Regions from separate parts of the Pseudomonas sp. S3_E10 genome, predicted to be linked through region 3. Evidence: riboswitches for the same ligand, from Rfam matches in the RefSeq annotation. Region 3 holds a riboswitch; each other region holds the start of a gene.
What was found. Region 3 has a riboswitch for cobalamin ahead of AB4N98_RS24715 (CbtB domain-containing protein). Riboswitches for the same ligand answer to the same signal wherever they lie in the genome.
Positions count from the first base shown of each region.

Region 1: linked by a shared signal. The riboswitch ahead of AB4N98_RS21675 (ABC transporter substrate-binding protein) and the one ahead of AB4N98_RS24715 (CbtB domain-containing protein) in region 3 are both predicted to bind cobalamin.
Region 2: linked by a shared signal. The riboswitch ahead of cobO (cob(I)yrinic acid a,c-diamide adenosyltransferase) and the one ahead of AB4N98_RS24715 (CbtB domain-containing protein) in region 3 are both predicted to bind cobalamin.

Region 1 is NZ_CP162743.1:4,726,122-4,732,579, forward strand. It holds gene chrA (chromate efflux transporter) at 1-188, opposite strand, end outside; gene tspO (tryptophan-rich sensory protein TspO) at 322-762, shown strand; gene AB4N98_RS21660 (alpha/beta hydrolase) at 762-1,685, shown strand; gene AB4N98_RS21665 (ABC transporter ATP-binding protein) at 1,911-2,675, opposite strand; gene AB4N98_RS21670 (FecCD family ABC transporter permease) at 2,672-3,676, opposite strand; gene AB4N98_RS21675 (ABC transporter substrate-binding protein) at 3,673-4,683, opposite strand; cobalamin riboswitch at 4,799-4,992, opposite strand; gene AB4N98_RS21680 (M24 family metallopeptidase) at 5,053-5,916, shown strand; gene AB4N98_RS21685 (hypothetical protein) at 6,151-6,458, shown strand, end outside.
Region 2 is NZ_CP162743.1:4,431,546-4,438,003, forward strand. It holds gene AB4N98_RS20345 (AI-2E family transporter) at 38-1,111, shown strand; gene hda (DnaA regulatory inactivator Hda) at 1,315-2,019, shown strand; gene AB4N98_RS20355 (C40 family peptidase) at 2,229-2,858, shown strand; gene AB4N98_RS20360 (C40 family peptidase) at 3,003-3,542, shown strand; cobalamin riboswitch at 3,640-3,885, shown strand; gene cobO (cob(I)yrinic acid a,c-diamide adenosyltransferase) at 3,965-4,576, shown strand; gene AB4N98_RS20370 (cobyrinate a,c-diamide synthase) at 4,573-5,901, shown strand; gene bluB (5,6-dimethylbenzimidazole synthase) at 5,898-6,458, shown strand, end outside.
Region 3 is NZ_CP162743.1:5,365,946-5,372,403, reverse strand. It holds gene cobN (cobaltochelatase subunit CobN) at 1-2,422, opposite strand, end outside; gene cobW (cobalamin biosynthesis protein CobW) at 2,426-3,487, opposite strand; cobalamin riboswitch at 3,582-3,780, opposite strand; cobalamin riboswitch at 3,823-4,027, shown strand; gene AB4N98_RS24715 (CbtB domain-containing protein) at 4,125-4,313, shown strand; gene AB4N98_RS24710 (CbtA family protein) at 4,325-5,029, shown strand; gene AB4N98_RS24705 (cobalamin biosynthesis protein) at 5,026-5,418, shown strand; gene cobM (precorrin-4 C(11)-methyltransferase) at 5,489-6,235, shown strand; gene nfuA (Fe-S biogenesis protein NfuA) at 6,412-6,458, opposite strand, start outside.

The sequences.
Region 1 (6,458 bases), 640 kb from region 3:
AGGAATTGGCACAGCGCGACCAGGTCGGCATAGCTGTGCTCACTGAGCCAGCGCCGCCGCGTCACGAACTCGGCGCGAAAATAGCCGAGGTGGGCGATGGGGCCGCCGAACGAGGTGAGGCCCAGGCGCAGGAAGATCAGGAACACCGACCAGGGGCTGTTGGAGCAATCGGCGCGGGTGTTGGTCACGGTTGGGGTCTCTGGTGGTGCTCAAAAAAGGTGGAAGAGTGCCATTTTTGCCGCCGTTATTGAATTTATTCGCGGTAGTTCGAGTCACTCAAGCATAGCGTTGCTTTCTACCCCTCCAGCTCAAGGACCGACCATGACCTTCTTCATCTTCCTGCTCGCCTGCGCCGCCGCCGCCAGCACCGGCATTATCTTCAAGCCCGGCGCCTGGTACGAATCCCTGGTCAAGCCCAGCTTCACCCCGCCCAATTGGCTGTTCCCGGTCGCGTGGACCATCATCTACCTGCTGCTGGCCTGGGCCGGTTATCGTCTGAGCCTGATACCGGGCAGCGAAATGGTGTTGGCGCTGTGGGCCGCACAAATCGCCTTGAACACCTTGTGGACGCCGGTGTTCTTCGGTGCCCATCGCCTGCTCGCCGGCATGGTGGTTATCGTGCTGCTATGGCTCACCGTGGCGGCGATGGTGGTATTGGCGGTGCGCCTGGACCTGATCACCGGCTTGATCCTGTTCCCGTACCTGGCGTGGCTGTGCGTGGCGGCGGCGCTGAATTTCTCGATCTTGCGCAATAACCGCTGATGGCTCACAAACTCTGGCCTGCGAGCGAGGCTGAACTGGCCCAAATGCGCCGCTTCAATCAAAAGCTCGCGTGGATGCCGCGCTTTAAAATCCGCAACCGCGTCACACCGCGTCTGATCCAGGCGCTGTTGCGTGCAAGCCAAACGTTCAAGCAGGCGCCCGTGGTCGAATGCAAAGTGGTGGCGGGCGTGCCCGTGCGCATCCTGCGCCCGAGCGGCCCGCCCAAGGGGGTGGTACTGGATATTCACGGCGGCGGTTGGGTGATCGGCAATGCGCAGATGGACGACGACCTCAACCTCGGCATGGTCAATGCGTGCGACGTGGCGGTGGTGTCGGTGGATTATCGGCTGGCGGTGGATACGCCGGTTGAAGGGCTGTTGGAGGACTGCCTGGCGGCGGCGCATTGGTTGCTCGCCGAGGAAGAGTTTGCGCATTTGCCGGTGGTCTTCGTCGGCGAATCGGCCGGCGGGCATCTGGCGGCGGCGACGTTGCTGGTGTTCAAACAATGGCCAGAGTTGCTCAAACGGGTAAGCGGTGCGGTGTTGTATTACGGCGTTTACGATTTGACTGGCACACCGAGCGTGCGCCAGGCCGGGCCGAGCACGTTATTGCTGGACGGGCCGGGGATGGTCGAGGCGTTGCGCTTGCTCACGCCGGAATTAAGTGATGAACAGCGCAGGCAACCGCCGTTGTCGCCGTTGTATGGCGACTTTGAAGGTATGCCGCCAGCGTTGATGTTCGTGGGCGAGTTGGACCCGCTCAGGGACGACACGTTGCTCATTGCTGAACGATGGCCGCAGGCCGAGGCCCATCTGCTGCCGGAGTCGGCGCACGGGTTCATTCATTTTCCGGTGGCGATGGCGGATGGGGTGTTGGGGTATGGCCGAAGGTGGATCACGAAACGTATCAATGGCGAACAATAAAGCCGTTCGCCACAACGGCTGATCGGCATGATTTAAAAGGCTAGGCAGGCGGAAAGTCCTTATAGCACTTTGGCAGGTATCCCCAGATTCTCAGCACACATATCCACCCATTTTTCAGGCCGCCATTAGTGAAGTTTGGCCAGACGTGACGGTCGGCGGGCGCATGGTGGGCTGTTTGTTGTGGGTTTCCCAGCGCTGATCTTTGCTGCCCGACGGCATGGTCGCTCAGTTAGAGCGCAACCGCAGTATTTGCGCCCCATCAAACGGGTCCGTCAGGTAGTGCCCCTGCACGCCGAACGTGTCCTGCAGGCGTTGCGGTGTGAGTACATCCATCGGCTTGCCCAGCGCCACCAATCGCCCGCGATCCAGCACGGCCAACCGATCACAGGTCAGTGCCTGGTTGAGATCGTGCAGCGCAATCAATGTCGTCACCGGCAGCGCCTGGACACCTTTCAAAATCGCCAGTTGATGCTGGATATCCAGATGGTTGGTCGGCTCATCCAGCAACAGAATCTGTGGCCGTTGCGCCAGGGCACGGGCGATGTGCACGCGTTGGCGCTCGCCGCCGGAGAGGCTGCGCCAGGCGCGTTGGCTCAGATGGGTGGCGTCCACGTCGTGCAGGGCCTGGCGCACGATTGTGTCGTGGTCGTGTGACCATGGGCTCAGCGCCGACAGCCAGGGTGTGCGGCCCAGCGCCACGGCGTCGAACACGCGGATCGCGTCGTCGGTGTCGGCCTGCTGCTCCACCACCGCCAACTGTTGCGCGATGGTGCGGCGCGAGAGGTCGCCCAGGCGTTGGCCGCCCAGTCGCACCTCGCCGCTGGCGGGCGTACGCAAGCCCGCCAGCAGTTTGAGCAGGGTGGATTTGCCGGAACCGTTCGGGCCGACGATGCCCAAGGTTTCACCCAGGTTTACCTCCAGGTGAATCTCGCGCAGCAACTCGGCCTCGCGCACCTTGAAGCCCAGGCCCGTGCAACTGAGCACTGTCATCGGGCATTCCTCCGGCCGATCAGGATCAGCGCAAACACCGGCGCGCCGACCAGCGCCGTGACCACGCCCACCGGGATCACCTGGCCCTTGATCAAGGTGCGCGATAGCACATCGGCCGCGATCAGGAACAAGGCGCCGCCCAACGCACTGGCCGGCAGCAGTCGCGAGTGCCCGGTGCCGAGCAACAAGCGCACGGCGTGGGGGATCACCAGGCCGACAAAGCCAATGGAGCCGACAATCGACACCATCACCGCCGTGACCAGCGCGGCGCAGCCCACCAGCACAAACTGTACGCGGCGCACCGCAATGCCGAGGGACGCCGCCGAGTCGCTGCCGAAGGTAAACGCATCCAGCGCACGCCGGTGCCACAGGCACACGGCCAAGCCCGCCACGGCGACCGGCACCGCCAGCCACACCGACGGCCAGCGCACGCCGCTGAGGTTGCCGAGCAGCCAGAACAGGATGCCGCGCGCCTGTTCCGAGCTGGCGGACTTGGTGATCAGGAATGCGGTGAGCGCATTGAACAGCTGCGAGCCGGCGATGCCCGCGAGGATGATCTGCCCGGTGCCGCTCATGGAGCCACTGGCCCGCGCCAATAAAATCACCAGGGCGAATGCCGCCATGGCCCCGACAAACGCGCCGGCCGACAGCGAAACCAAGCCGCCGCCCACGCCCATCAACGCCACCAGCACCGCGCCGGTCGAGGCGCCGGCGCTGATGCCCAACAAGTACGGGTCGGCCAACGGGTTACGCAACAACGATTGCAGAATCACCCCGCAGGTGGCCAGCCCGGCGCCGCAGGCGGCGGCGACCAGGGTGCGCGTGAGGCGGTAGTTCCACACCACGCCTTCGTCGATGGGGTCCAGCAGGTAGCCGGCGTTCCACAGTTTATTGGCGAGCACCTGCAACACCACCTGCGGTTCGATGGCGGTTTCGCCGATGGCCACGCCGGCGAGGACGGCGGCCAGCAGCAGCGCGAGGGCGAGTAGGGTACGGATCATTTGGGCAGGTTGTAGCCGTCGATGGCCGCGGCCAGTTGTTCAAGGCCATCAAAGGTGCGCAGGCTTGCCTGCAGCGCCAGGGCATCGAGGATGATGATGCGGTTGTTTTTTACCGCGTCCATGTTGCGCGTGACCGGGTCGCTGCGCAGGAAGGCGAGTTTCTTTTCATGGTCGTCGGCGGGGTAGCGGCGGCGGTCCATGCGGGCGATCACCAGGAAGGTCGGGTTGGCTTTGGCGAGGGTCTCCCAGCCGACGGCGGGCCACTCTTCATCGGACTGCACCACGTTGTGCAAACCGAGGGTTTCCAACATGAATTCGGGAACGCCCTTGTGCCCGGCCACATAAGGGTCGCTGGCCATCTCGGCGCTGGAGAACCAGACCAGTGCGCTGGCGTGTTTCAAGCCCTTGCCTTGCGCGGTGGCGACGGATTTGGCCAGGCGCGCTTTGAGTTCGTCGTTCAGTTGTTGGCCGCGATCCTGCACGTCGAAGATCTGCGCCAGTTGGTGGATGCTTTTGTAGATCGTCTCGATGCGGAACGGCTCCAGCCGCGTGCCGTCGGCGCCGACCAGGTTGTCTTTGCCTTCACAGTCGGAGGGCAGCAGGTAGGTGGGGATTTGCAATTCATGGAACTGCTCGCGCGTGCCCACCACCCCTTGCGCGCCGACCACCCATTCCAGCTCGGCCGCCACCAGTTGCGGGCGCTTGGCGATCACCGCTTCAAAGCTCGGCTCGTTGTTGGCCAGGCGGTCGATGCCGTCGTTCTGCGCCTTGAACGGCGCCAACACGCTGTTGAACCACAGCGAGGTGCCGACCACTTTGTCACCCACGCCCAGGGCGTAGAGCATTTCGGTGGCGGCCTGGCCGATGGTCACGCTGCGCTCGGGGGCGTGCTGGAAGGTCACGGTGCTGCCGCAGTTTTCGACCGCCAGCGGGTAATGAGTGGGCGCCGCTTGGGCCAGGGCACACAAGCCCAGCCCGGCGATCAGGGCGGTAACGCGTGGCAGCATGGGGCAATCTCCGTGTGAACCGTACGTGCAGCAGGGGCGTTACGGCTCGGAAATACGCCCTCGAACGCTGCCGCTCGGGCAGGCGAGGATGTCCTTCCCGGACACCCCGCCGGTGAGTGATGTTGCTGGGCCGGCAGGTCTCCTGACTGATGCGTCGTCGCCTCGCTCCGGCCTTCCCGGACGGTGTCCAGTGGCATGAAGGAGCAGGCTCGGCATCTACAGTTGCGGGGGCAGTTTCGATTGGCGCCGCGTGCGGCGTTTCGAATTCCCTATTAGTCCCGTTTGGGAACCGGCGCGGTATGGTAGTCCATCTTGGGCGCTGGGTGGAGGTACAATTCGGGTCCGTCCATAACCAACCCAAGGAAGGCCATGTTGATACGTCTGGGAATAGTGCCACTGTTGTTTTGCATGAGCGCACACGCCGCTGACCCTGCGCTCGCCCGCTACACCGACGCGATCGGCGACAGGGCCCGCGCCATCGCCCAGTTGGATGACGCAACCATTCTTGCCGAGGAAGCCAAACTGGCGCCCATCGCCAGTGACCTGTTGCGCAAGGTCGCGCCGCTGATCCGCAAGGGCGGCACCGGCACTGCGGTCCAGGAATTTTTACTCGACCAGTACGCACAGCACGGCTGGCTGCCGATGATGTTCGGTTATCGCGGCTACCCGGCAGCGGTGGCGGTGTCGGTGAATAACCAGGTGAGCGCCGCGCCGCCCACCGATGTGCCGTTCCCGGACGCGGCGCTGGTAAAAGTGGAGTTGATCGCGGCATCGGCGCAGGCCCATGTTGCTCAGGTCTGGACGTTTGCCACACCCAATGCCACCCCGGCGCAACGCCAATTGCTGATGACTGCGCGCCGTGCGCTGGCCAACGGAGTCGCCCACGTTCAGGGCGGCGAGCGGCTGGCCAATGTGGGGGCGGCGATACAACAGGAACTGGACGCGGGCCATGCCGTCGCGGTGCGTGAGTTTGCGGGCTATGCCATGGGGCAGGCGCGCATACAAAAGCCGCAAGTGCTCGGTTACAAGGTCGAGGGTGACAGCCCGTTGATGCAACCCGGGCAAGTGCTCAACGTGTATGTGATCGCCAAGGCGGGCACCGTTGGTGTGAGGTATCAGCCACCGGACTTTTGGAGCCTGCTCTCCACGGACGGTGCCGACGGCGTGATGTTGTCGGCGATGGTCGAGGTGACGGCAGATGGGCACCGGCTGCTTAGCCGGATGCTGGATTGATGCGCTGTACCGCCCTGCGAATGCTTGGGCGATGGGGTGATACGCAGTGATGGCTCAATGATATTATTTGCCGCGCCCTTTCGATTCGCCTTTGTTCATGGAGAACTTATGTCTTTTCGCAACGTCCTTGTCCTGACCCGGCTTTGCACCTTGTTACTGCTGGGTGGTTGCGCCCAGTCAGTGTCGTCACCCCCACCTGCTGCGCCAGTGCCGCTTGAACCGTTAGGACAGGTTTTGCCCTCGAACCCTTCAAGGCTGGGCTGGATCGACCAGATCATTGATCAAGACCCCGTCGTCACTTCTGCGCGCAAGCCCGTACTCCAACCGGCTCCGGATAACGACGCGCGCATTGCCAAATTGCGTAAACAAGACGGTGGCGTGCTGCCCGAGGGCTATTGGGCGCTCTACAAGCAGAACCTGGAAGCCATGCAGTACGACTTGAACCACCAGCATGACGCGGCCCGTGCCGAATACGTAAACACCTACCGCGATGAGTTGAGTCGTTTGAACGACGTGACACTGCAAACCATGGCCACCGCGCC
Region 2 (6,458 bases), 930 kb from region 3:
AGTTCTTCCTTATATAGATAGAAGCATGGAGTGGTGTATGGCGGATACGCGTCGTTGGGTGTGGCTTGGCGGGATTGTCCTGCTGTGCGTTTTTGTGTTCTTGCTGCATTCGATCCTGACGCCGTTCCTGGTTGCGTTGCTGCTCGCCTATCTGTTCGATCCCGTGGTGGATCGCCTGGAGAAGGCCGGGCTGTCGCGGACCTTGGGGGTTGTCGCGGTGTTCGCGCTGTTTACCCTGATCATCACCGCGTTGGTATTGGTGCTGGTGCCGATGTTGGCCAAGCAATTGTTCCGCCTCTATGAACTGGCGCCACAGATGCTCGACTGGTTGCAACACACGGCGATGCCGTGGGCCCAGGCCAAGCTCGGGCTGTCGGACGGCTTCTGGAAGTTCGACAAGGTCAAGGCGGCGATCAGCGAACATATGGGCCAGACCACCGATATCGTGGGTGTGATCCTCAGCCAGGCCACCGCCTCCAGCCTGGCATTGATCGGCTGGCTGACCAACCTGGTGCTGATCCCGGTGGTAGCGTTCTATTTGCTGCGCGATTGGGATGTGATGATGGCCAAGATCCGCAGCCTGCTGCCGCGCAACCGCGAGGAGCGCATCGTCGCCCTGGCCGGTGAGTGTCATGAAGTGCTCGGGGCGTTCGTGCGCGGGCAGTTGCTGGTGATGCTGGCACTGGGGATCATCTACGCCGCCGGCTTGATGGCGATAGGCTTGGAGCTGGGCCTGTTGATCGGCCTGATCGCGGGCTTGGCCGCCATCGTGCCGTACATGGGGTTTGTGATTGGTATCGGTGCGGCGCTGGTGGCCGGGCTGTTCCAGTTTGGCGGTGACCTTTACCCGATGCTGGGCATTGTTGCGGTATTCATGGTCGGCCAGGCCCTGGAAGGCATGGTGCTCACCCCATTGCTGGTGGGCGATCGAATCGGCCTGCACCCCGTGGCGGTGATCTTTGCGATCCTGGCGGGCGGCGAGCTGTTTGGCTTTACGGGCATCCTCCTGGCGCTGCCGGTGGCGGCGGTGATTATGGTGCTGGTGCGCCATGTACATGATTTGTACAAGGATTCCGAGGTGTACACGGGCGTCGAAGACCCCGAGTTGTAATCGCGGCGTCACAAACCCGGCTTCGGCCGGGTTTGGCGTTTATGGCCCTGTGCCGTCAAACAAACCGCAAAAAACCGGCAAGTTAACGCAAACCTTTGATTTTGCTTGTGGTCTGCTGCATTGTGCGCCCGGCTTCACGGGTATAAACTTTGCAAACTTTACACAGAGGCCACTAACGGTTCGATGGGAGCCGTTCAGTCAGCATGAAACCGATTCAGCTGCCCTTAGGTGTGCGTCTGCGTGATGACGCCACCTTTATCAATTACTACCCAGGCGCCAATGCCGCTGCACTCGGCTATGTCGAGCGGCTCTGCGAAGCCGACGCCGGGTGGACTGAAAGCCTGATCTATCTGTGGGGCAAGCATGGCGTGGGGCGTACCCACCTGTTGCAGGCCGCCTGCCTGCGCTTCGAGCAAATGGGTGAGCCGGCGGTATACCTGCCGTTGGCTGAGCTGATGGATCGCGGCATCGGCATCTTCGACAACCTTGAACAGTACGAACTGGTGTGCCTGGATGACCTGCAGGTGATCGCCGGCAAGGCGGATTGGGAAGAGGCGCTGTTCCATTTATTCAATCGCTTGCGTGACAGCGGCCGGCGCTTGCTGATTGCCGCCGCCACGTCGCCTCGGGAATTGCCGGTCAAGTTGGCCGACCTCAAGTCACGCCTGACCCTGGCGCTGATCTTCCAGATGCGCCCCCTGTCCGACGAAGACAAGCTGCGCGCCCTGCAATTGCGTGCATCCCGTCGTGGCCTGCACCTCACCGACGAAGTGGGGCACTTTATCCTCACCCGCGGTACCCGCAGCATGAGCGCCTTGTTCGATTTGCTTGAGCAGCTCGATCAGGCCTCTTTGCAGGCGCAACGAAAATTGACGATCCCTTTTCTCAAAGAGACGTTGGGTTGGTAACACGTTGATTTGTCACGATTCGGCACTTTTCAGGCGCCAGAAAACCTACGTCTGAGCCCGGCGGGCTACGCATTTACGTCATTAATTGGAATCAGGGCTTAGATGTCACGGTCCAATCGCGAAGTCACATAGCGCACGATTGAATTTGCAAATCGATGTGATAGAGGGCATAGTCTCGGCTTCTTTACACATCAGCCACGGTCGTGCCCATGCTAAATCGCTTCGCACCCCTCGTGCCTCTCGCACTCGTTACCCTGTTGTTTGGTTGCGCCTCCCACCCTCAACAAGTGGCAGAGCAGCAGAAGCCTCAACAACAGTCCCAGGCAAAATTCGTCGCTGCGCAGTCTGCTTCCGTTTATGAAGAAGAGCTGGCAACCGAGAAAGAACTGGCCGATTTCTCCGGCAACAAGCCTTACCAGCTTCCAGTTCTGGCCGACAGCATCCTAGAACGCGGCATGTCCCTGATCGGTACCCGTTACCGTTTCGGCGGTACCTCCGAAGCCGGTTTCGATTGCAGCGGTTTTATCGGCTATCTGTTTCGCGAAGAAGCCGGCATGAACCTGCCACGCTCCACGCGCGAAATGATCAACGTGAAAGCACCGTTGGTCGCACGCAACAACCTCAAGCCCGGTGATCTGCTTTTCTTCAGTACGGCAGGCCGTGGTCGTGTCAGTCACGCCGGTATCTACTTGGGTGACAACCAGTTTATCCACTCCAGCAGCCGTCGCAGTGGCGGTGTGCGAGTCGACAGCCTGGGTGACAGCTACTGGAGCAAAACCTTCATCGAAGCCAAGCGCGCACTCGCCATGGCCCCGACTACGGTTACCGCCAGTAAGTAAACTTAAAGTGATACTTGAAGTTTGACGCGTAAGCGCTAGAATCCCTGGATATTGTTGTAACCCGTTCGCGCGAGCTTTGCTTGCGCGTTCTGGTTTTCAGCGTTCGGCAGCGAAAGCCGCATCCAGACCAGGATTGTTCTGCACATGTCGACCTCGGCCCGCCTGATTCTAATTGTTTGCGCCGCGCTTCTCAGCGCCTGCGCCAGCCGCACACCGCCGCCCGCGCCCATCGCGGTCAAGCCCAAGCCGGTGTTCAATTATTCCACCCAGAACTTTTCGCCTGCTGCCGAAGACGTGCTCTTTCGTGCGCTGGGCCTGGTCGGCACGCCTTATCGCTGGGGCGGTAACACGCCGGACTCCGGTTTTGATTGCAGCGGCCTGATCGGCTTCGTCTACCGCGACGCCGCCGGCATTTCCCTGCCACGCACCACGCGCGAGCTGATCGTGATGCGCGCCCAGGATGTGAGCGAGCAGAACCTGCAAACCGGCGACCTATTGTTCTTCGCCACCGGTGGTGGCTCGCAGGTCAGCCATGCTGGGATCTACGTGGGTGAAGGTCGCTTTGTCCATGCGCCGCAAACCGGTGGCACGGTGAAACTGGACACCCTGTCCAAAGCGTATTGGCAGAATGCTTACCTGAGTGCCAAGCGCGTATTGCCGGGCAATCTGGCGCGTAATCCTTAGAATCAATGCCACGTTGCACGCTTAAAGCTGCAAGACGGCGCAATGCCTGCTTGTAGCTTTAGGCTTGACGCTTGCAGCTAGCCCTCCAACCCACTAACCTTCGCCGCTTGTTCCAGGTGCTCTGTGACCCGTGGGTCGACAGAGTGAAACAGGGAAACCGGTGAGTGAGCGCGCTTATACACAGCGCCGCCGCAATTCCGGCGCTGCCCCCGCAACGGTAAATGAGTCAAGACCCTGCATTGAGCCACTGTATCGCTCGCGATATGGGAAGGCGCAGCGTCGGCCTGTTCGCTTCAGAACGCCACTCATGAGCCCGGAGACCGGCCAGGATCATCCAACAGCATCACGGTGGGCGATGCTTGGCTGTCTGTTTTTTCTTTTCCCTGCCCGCCGTTTTTGTTCAGCCCCAACGGAGAGCTGCCATGACCGATACCCCCGACCGCGATGAACGCCACCTGGCACGCATGCTGCGCAAAAAAGCCGTGATCGACGAGCGCATCGCCAATTCACCCAATGAATGCGGCTTGCTATTGGTGCTCACCGGTAATGGCAAAGGCAAGAGCAGCTCGGCATTCGGCATGCTCGCCCGCGCCATGGGCCATGGCATGCAGTGCGGCGTGGTGCAGTTCATCAAGGGGCGTAACAGTACCGGCGAAGAATTGTTTTTCCGCCGTTTCCCCGAGCAAGTGCGCTTTCACGTGATGGGCGAAGGCTTCACTTGGGAAACCCAGGACCGGCAGCGCGATATTGCCGCCGCCGAAGCCGCCTGGGCCGTGTCGCGCCAATTACTGCAAGACCCGTCCATTGGCCTGGTGGTGCTGGATGAGCTCAATATTGCCCTCAAGCATGGCTACCTCGACCTCGATCATGTTCTGAGCGACCTGCAAGCCCGCCCACCGATGCAACACGTGGTCGTCACCGGCCGTGGCGCCAAGCCCGAGTTGATCGAAATGGGCGACACCGTCACTGAAATGGGCATGCTCAAGCATGCGTTCCAGGCCGGTATCAAGGCACAGAAGGGCGTCGAACTGTGAACCCGCCCCGTCATTGCCCGGCTGTATTGATCGCCGCTCCGGCGTCCGGCCAGGGCAAAACCACCGTCACCGCCGCGCTCGCCCGTTTGCATCGTAACCTGGGGCGCAACGTGCGCGTGTTCAAATGCGGCCCGGACTTTCTGGACCCGATGATCCATGAGCGCGCCAGCGGTGCGCCGGTTTATCAATTGGACATGTGGATGGTGGGCGAGCAGGAAAGTCGCCGCTTGTTGTGGGAAGCGGCGGGGGAGGCGGACCTGATCCTGATCGAGGGCGTGATGGGCCTGTTCGACGGCACGCCGTCCAGCGCCGACCTGGCGCGGCACTTCGGCGTGCCGGTGTTGGGCGTGATCGACGGCACCGCCATGGCCCAGACCTTTGGCGCGCTGGCATTGGGCCTGGCGCGCTATCAGCCGGACCTGCCGTTTGCCGGGGTACTGGCCAACCGCGTCGGCACGCTGCGCCATGCGCAGTTGCTCGAAGGCAGCCTCACCGAAGGCCTGCGCTGGTACGGCGCGTTGTCACGTGAGACCGGTATCGAGCTGCCCAGTCGTCACCTGGGGCTGGTGCAGGCCAGCGAATTGAATGATCTCGATATGCGCCTGGACGCCGCCGCCCAAGCCCTGGGCGGTAGTTGCGAAGTCGCGCTGCCGCCGCCGGTGGCCTTCGCCGCACCGCAGGTGATCGAGGCGGAGCCATTGCTCAAGGGCGTGCGCATCGCCGTCGCCCGTGACGAAGCCTTCGCGTTCACCTACGGCGCCAGCCTCGACCTGCTGCGAGCGATGGGGGCTCAGTTGAGCTTCTTTTCGCCGATCCATGATCACGCACTGCCCGACGCCGACAGCCTCTATCTGCCCGGTGGTTACCCGGAACTGCACCACCAGGCGCTGTCGGAAAATACCCCGATGCTCGCTGCCATCCGCGCCCACCACGCCGCCGGCAAGCCGTTGCTCGCCGAATGCGGCGGCATGCTCTACCTGCTGGACTCGCTCACCGACGTCGACGGCAACCGTGCCGAACTGCTCGGCCTTTTACCGGGCGATGCGGTGATGCAAAAGAAACTCGCGGCCCTGGCCCTGCAAAGCGTCGAATTGCCGGAAGGCGTGTTGCGCGGGCACACGTATCACCATTCCCTGACCAGCACCGAGTGCCAGCCGATTGCCCGTGGCCTGAGCCCTAACGGTGGGCGCGGTGCCGAGGCGGTTTACCGACAGGGGCGGATGACAGCCTCTTATGTGCACTTTTATTTCCCATCGAACCCATCAGCGGTCGCCGCCTTGTTTGCACCCAATGTGGGAGGGGGCTTGCCCTCGATAGGGCCATGACCGACAACGCATTTGCCCCGGCCGACCGCGACGCCGTCTACCGCGCCATCGCCGAGCGCCGCGACATGCGCCACTTCAGCGGCGGTACGGTGGCTCCCGAATTGCTTCATCGCCTGCTCCAGGCCGCGCATCAGGCACCCAGTGTGGGTTTGATGCAGCCGTGGCGTTTTATCCGCATCAGCGACCGCCACCTGCGTGGGCAAATCCAGCAAGTGGTCGAAGAAGAGCGCGTGCGCACCGCCCAAGCCCTGGGCGAACGTTCCGATGAATTCATGAAGCTCAAGGTCGAAGGCATTCACGACTGCGCTGAAGTACTGGTGGCGGCGTTGATGGATGATCGCGAGCGGCACATTTTCGGCCGCCGTACCTTGCCGGAAATGGACATGGCTTCGCTGTCCTGTGCGATCCAGAATCTATGGCTGGCTGCCCGTGTCGAAGGGCTGGGCATGGGCTGGGTATCGTTGTTCGACCCCCAGGCCCTGGCCGATCTGCTGGGCCTGCCGCCCGGCGCCAAACCCCTGGCCGTGCTGTGCCTGGGGCCGGTGGCCGAATTCTAT
Region 3 (6,458 bases):
CCGCGTTCACATCCTCCCAACCGGGCGCTTGCAACTGCTCCACCGGGCCTTCCAGCGCCTGTTCGATCAAGCGCGCGGCGTACAACTCCAGGCGCTCGCGAGTATCACCGGCGGTACGCCACAGTTGCGTATCGATCTTTTGCAACACGCCCGGGCGGCGTCCGGTCCAGGGCTCGGCCAGGGCGCAGTCCAGCGGGTCGAAGCCCAGCTCGAACGCCTTGGCCAACACCCGCAGCACGCTCGATTGCGGGCCACGGCCATCCCCACGGGGAATACGCAGCAAGGCCAGCAAGGTATCAATGCGCAGACGGCCTTGGGGCGACTCGCCAAAGATATGCAGGCCGTCGCGGATCTGCGACTCCTTCAAGTCACACAGGTAGGTGTCCAGGCGCGGCAGCCAGATGGCGGCATCGGCATCGGCGTCGCCGTCCAGTTCAAGCTCCTGGTCGATACGGGTTTCGCGCACCAGCTTGAGAATGTCTTTTTGCAGCTCACGGGCGCGGCGCGGGTCGAGCAATTGAGCTTCGTAGTACTCGTCCGCCAACAGCTCCAGGTTACGCAGCGGGCCATAGGTTTCGGCGCGGGTCAGCGGCGGCATCAGGTGGTCGATGATCACCGCCTGGGTGCGCCGCTTGGCCTGGGCGCCCTCGCCCGGATCGTTGACGATAAACGGGTAGATATTCGGCAGCGGCCCCAGCAGCACGTCGGGCCAGCAGTTTTCCGACAAGCCCACGCCCTTGCCCGGCAGCCACTCGAGGTTACCGTGCTTGCCCACGTGAATCACGCCATGGGCGCCGTAGGTGTGGCGCAACCAAAAATAGAACGCCAGGTAACCATGCGGCGGCACCAGGTCCGGGTCGTGGTACACCGCACTGGCATCCACCTGGTAACCCCGCGCCGGTTGAATGCCGACAAAAGTCAGGCCCAGGCGCAGCCCGGCAATCATCAGGCGGCCATCCCGAAACATCGGGTCGTTGTGGGGCGTACCCCAGCGCTCCAGCACGGCCTGGCGATTGGCCTCGGGCAAGCGCAGGAACATCGCCTCGTAGTCATCCAGGCCCAGGCTTTGATGGCAAGGGCGCAGGTCAAGGCTGTCCAGATCATTGGTGACGCCACCGAGCAGCTCATGGATCAATGCCGTGCCGCTGTCCGGCAATGCATCCGGCAGCGAATACCCTTCGGCTTGCAGCGCCCGCAGGATATTCAGCGCCGCCGCCGGGGTGTCCAGGCCCACACCGTTGCCGATGCGCCCGTCGCGGGTCGGGTAATTGGCAAGGATCAGCGCGATGCGCTTGTCTGCATTCGGTACCCGCGCCAACTCGACCCAGCGCCGTGCCAGTTCGGCGACAAAATCCATGCGCTCGGGCGCTGCGCGGTAGCACACCACGTCAGACTGGCTGCGCTCGCTGCGCCAGGCCAGGTCTTTGAAGCTGATGGGGCGGCTGATGATGCGCCCATCCAGCTCCGGCAAAGCGATGTGCATGGCCAAATCGCGCGGGCCCAGGCCCTGTTCGCTGGCCTGCCAGCCGGGCCTGTTGTCTTGGGCGCAAATGGCCTGGATCACCGGGATATTGCGGCGAAACGGGCGCAGGTGCGGAGCTTCGGGGCTTGATTGAGCAAAGCCGGTGGTATTGAGAATCAGCGCCGCGCCGACCTCGTCCAGCAGGTCCTCGACCACCGTCAGGCAACCGGGCTCTTTCAGGCTGGCCACCGCCATCGGCAACGGGTTCAGGCCCGCCACCTGCAAGCGTTGGCAGAACACGTCGATAAAACCGGTATTCGCCGCCTGCAAATGCGAACGGTAGAACAACACCGCGACCACGGGCCGTTCGGCATGCCAATCGGCCTGCCAGTCATTGAGCCGGGCGTTGGCTTTACGCGGGTGATAGATCGCGGTGCGCGCCAGGGGTTGCGGCTCGGCCCACGGGTAATCACGGCCCAGATAACCGCTGGCCAGGCAGCGATAGAAATCCAGCGCATTGCCCAAGCCGCCCTGACGCAGAAATTGCCACAGGCGCTCGCGTTGCTCGGCGTTGACCGTGCTGAGACCACTGAGTTCGGGGTCGGGACGATCATCGCCCGGCACCAGGATCAGCGTGACGCCGCGCTCGGCCAACGCCACCAGACGTTCGATGCCGTAACGCCAATAAGCGATGCCGCCATGCAACGAAATCAGGATGACCTTGGCGTGGCGCAGCACTTCGTCAACGTAGAGGTCGACCGAGGCGTGGTTCTGCACCTGCATCGGGTTGGCCAGGCGCAGGCTGGGGTAATCCTCGGGCAGTTGCTGCGCCGCTTCGGCCAGCAGCGCCAGGCTCGAATCGCCGCTACACAGGATCACCAGTTCGGCGGGGGTTTGACCAAGGTCGGCAATATTGTCGTCCGCGACGAAACCACCGGGCTGAGTCCTGAGCAGGTGCATGGGTTAAGCGCTGAGCGCGGCGCGCAATTGCGCTTCAAGGGCGGCGGCATCCAGCTCCTGGCCGATCAGCACCAGGCGCGTAATGCGCGCTTCGTCTGCGCCCCAGGCGCGGTCGAAATGCTTGTCAAAACGCGTGCCCACGCCCTGGATCAGCAGGCGCATCGGCTTGTTGGGGATCGCGGCGAACCCTTTGATGCGCAGGATGCCGTGTTGCACCACCAGTTGGGTCAGGGCGTCGAGCAGCAGCGCTTCGTCGGCTTGCGGCAGGTCGATGGAGATCGAATCAAACGCATCGTGGTCGTGATCGTCTTCGCCTTCATGGTGGTGATCGTGATGGCTGTGGCGACCATCGATGTGCTCCTCGGAGCCGGCACCCAGGCCGATCAGCACGTCGAGCGGCAGGCGACCGCTGCTCGCTTCAATGACCTTGACGGCCGGCGGCAGCTCTTCGGCGACTTCCAGGCGCACGCGGGCCAGGTCTTCAGGGCTGATCAGGTCGCACTTGTTGAGGATGACCAAGTCGGCGCTGGCCAGTTGGTCGGCGAACAGCTCGTGCAGCGGCGACTCGTGGTCCAGGTTCGGGTCGAGTTTGCGCTGGGCGTCGACCTGGTCCGGGAACGCGGCAAAGGTGCCGGCGGCCACGGCCGGGCTGTCGACCACGGTGATCACCGCGTCAACCGTGCAGGCGCTGCGGATTTCCGGCCACTGGAACGCTTGCACCAGCGGTTTTGGCAGGGCCAGGCCCGAGGTTTCGATGAGGATATGGTCGAGGTCGCCACGACGGGCCACCAGTTCGCGCATCACCGGGAAGAACTCTTCCTGCACCGTGCAGCACAGGCAGCCGTTGGCCAATTCGTAGACACGGCCGTTGGCTTCTTCTTCGGTGCAACCGATGGAGCACTGCTTGAGGATTTCACCGTCGATACCCAGCTCGCCGAATTCGTTGACGATCACCGCGATACGACGGCCCTGGGCGTTGTCGAGCATATGGCGCAGCAAGGTGGTTTTGCCCGAGCCGAGGAAGCCGGTAACGATGGTGACGGGAAGTTTGGCCAGTGTTTTCATCGGATGCCCTTTTGGGGCGGGCATACGGGACGATTGGCCCTGCGACAGCGCGCAGCAGCGGATTTCGTCACCGGATCACCCCGCCCGGTTGAATTGGAAAATCGGTTGCGAGGCAGGTCTCCTGGCTTGGGGCTTGCGGGCCGTACGACCGGCGCCGGCTGCGCCTTCCCGCCTGATCGGCAGTGGCATGGCAGTCGGTAAACCCTTCACAGTTGCGGGGGCAGCCGCGGCTTGAACCGCGTTCCCTTCTTAGCTTCGGCCTGGGCCGAAGAACCTCGAAGGGTGCAAGGCTACAGGGGCTCGGTCAATTTGACTACCGCCGCTCTGCATGCTTTCCTACAAGCCTTGTTTCGGGTGCCCTTCACAGGGTGAAACGGGAAACCGGTACTTCATATCCGTATGGCAAGTCCGGTGCTGCCCCCGCAACGGTAAGCGAGCGAAGCGTCAGATCCACTGTGCCTGTACGGCATGGGAAGGCGATGCTTTATAGACCCAGTGTCCCTCGCAAGCCCGGAGACCGGCCCGAAAACTTCAGATAACAAACCCGCGGTGGGCGGGCGCTGTTCAGAACCCTGTGGGCCTGGCTCGCGGGGTTTTCATGCGCTCGTTTCACCCTGACACCTGAAAGGGACGCGCCATGTCGATCATCAGCAGCACCTCGCACACCGCCAGCAGCACCTCCACCCTGAGCCAACGCCTGAGCGCCGCTATCGGCGCGTCGATCCTCGGTGCGTGCCTGGTGTATTTCGCCGGTTTCTCGCACATTGAGGCGGTGCACAACGCTGCCCACGATACCCGCCACAGCGCCGCGTTCCCGTGCCATTGAGACCTGCCGACATGATCAAGCGTATTGCGCAAACCGCAGGGTTCAGCGGCCTGTTGGCCGCCCTGCTGCTGACCCTGCTGCAAAGCTTCTGGGTTGCCCCGCTGATTCTGCAGGCGGAAACCTTTGAAAAAGCCCCGGCCGCCACAGAGGTTGTGCATGAGCACGCCGCCGGCGCTGCCGCGCACACCCATGACGCCGAAGCCTGGGAGCCGGAAGACGGCTGGCAGCGCGTGCTCTCGACCACGGGCGCCAACCTGGTGGTAGCCGTCGGTTTTGCGCTGATGCTGGCTGGCCTTTACACCTTGCGCACGCCGACTCGCACCGCCCAAGGCCTGCTGTGGGGCTTGGCGGGTTACGCGACCTTTGTGCTGGCGCCAACCCTCGGCCTGCCACCGGAGTTGCCGGGCACTGCCGCCGCTGACTTGGCGCTACGCCAGGCATGGTGGATCGGCACCGCCGCCTCCACCGCCGCCGGTATTGCGCTGATCGTTTTCGGCCGCAATGGGCTGCTCAAAGTGCTGGGCGCAGCCATCCTCGCGGTGCCGCACATACTCGGCGCGCCGCAGCCGCTAGTGCATTCAATGCTCGCGCCGCAAGCCCTGGAGGCGCAGTTCAAGATCGCCTCGCAGCTGACCAATATGGCGTTCTGGCTGGCCCTGGGCCTGATCAGCGCCTGGCTGTTCCGTCGCAACCGCGATGATCGCTACTCGGCATGACCTACGTGGTCGGCCTGGGCTGCCAGCGCGGTTGTGATGCAGCCACCCTGTTGGGCCTGTTTGATGCGGCCCTCGCCGAGGGCGGCGTCGAGCGTCACCGTGTCATGGCACTGGCCAGCATCGACCGTAAACAAAACGAGCCGGGGCTACTCGCCCTGGCCCGATGGCTCGACCTGCCCTTGCGGTGCTTCAGCGCCGGGCAACTGGCCGTTTATGAAGCGCGGCTGAGCCATAAATCCGCAGTTGCCTTCGCCCATACCGGCTGTTACGGCATCGCCGAAAGCGCCGCCCTGGCCCTGGCCGAACAGCTCTGCGGCGGCCCTGCCCGCTTGTTGATCACCCGCCGGAAAACCGCCCAGGCCACCTTTGCGTTGGCCTGCGCCGGCTAAAATCCCGATAATCGCGCTTTCCGATCATGAGCATCCTTCATGCTCGCCCGTTTTTCGACAGGAACTCTCCATGACCGTCTACTTCATCGGCGCCGGCCCCGGCGACCCGGAATTGATTACCATCAAGGGCCAACGGTTGATCCGCAGTTGCCCGGTGATCATTTACGCCGGCTCCCTGGTGCCCGCAGCGGTATTGGACGGCCATCAGGCGGAACAGGTGGTCAACAGCGCCGAATTGCACCTGGAGCAAATCATCGACCTGATCAAGGCCGCCCATGCCAAAGGCCAGGACGTGGCACGTGTGCATTCCGGCGACCCGAGCCTGTACGGCGCGATTGGCGAGCAAATCCGCCAGTTGCGCGAATGGGACATTCCCTTCCAGATCATCCCCGGCGTCACCGCAGTGGCGGCCTGCGCTGCGTTGCTGGAGGCCGAATTGACCCTGCCGGACATCGCCCAAAGCGTGATCCTGACGCGCTACGCCGATAAAACCAGCATGCCGGTCGGCGAAGACTTCGACAGCCTGGCCCGCCACGGCACGACCATGGCGATTCACCTGGGGGTCAATCATCTGGAAAAGATCGTCACCGAGCTGTTGCCGCATTACGGCGCGGATTGCCCGATTGCCGTGGTGCACCGCGCGACGTGGCCGGACCAGGATTGGGCGGTCGGCACGCTCGCTGATATCGCCGGCAAAGTCGCCGCCAAGGGCTTTCGGCGCACGGCGCTGATTGTGGTGGGTCGGGTGCTGGCCAATGACAGTTTCAGCGAGTCATCGCTGTATCGGGCTGGGCATGCGCATCTTTATCGACCTTAGCTTTTTTACCAGATGCGTGTATCAGCCAGCGGTCGAGGCGACTGAGGCACCGCTATCGGAAGCAAGCCCCACACCTAATCTTCCGTCTGAGATAAACAACGTAACCCACTGAATTAAAAGTATAAAAAACGGCGCTCACGGGGCGCCGTTTTTTATTTTCGCAGTGAACGCCTTACTCAGTAGTAGGCGTTTTCTTTCTGCGTATGGTCGGTCACGTCACGTA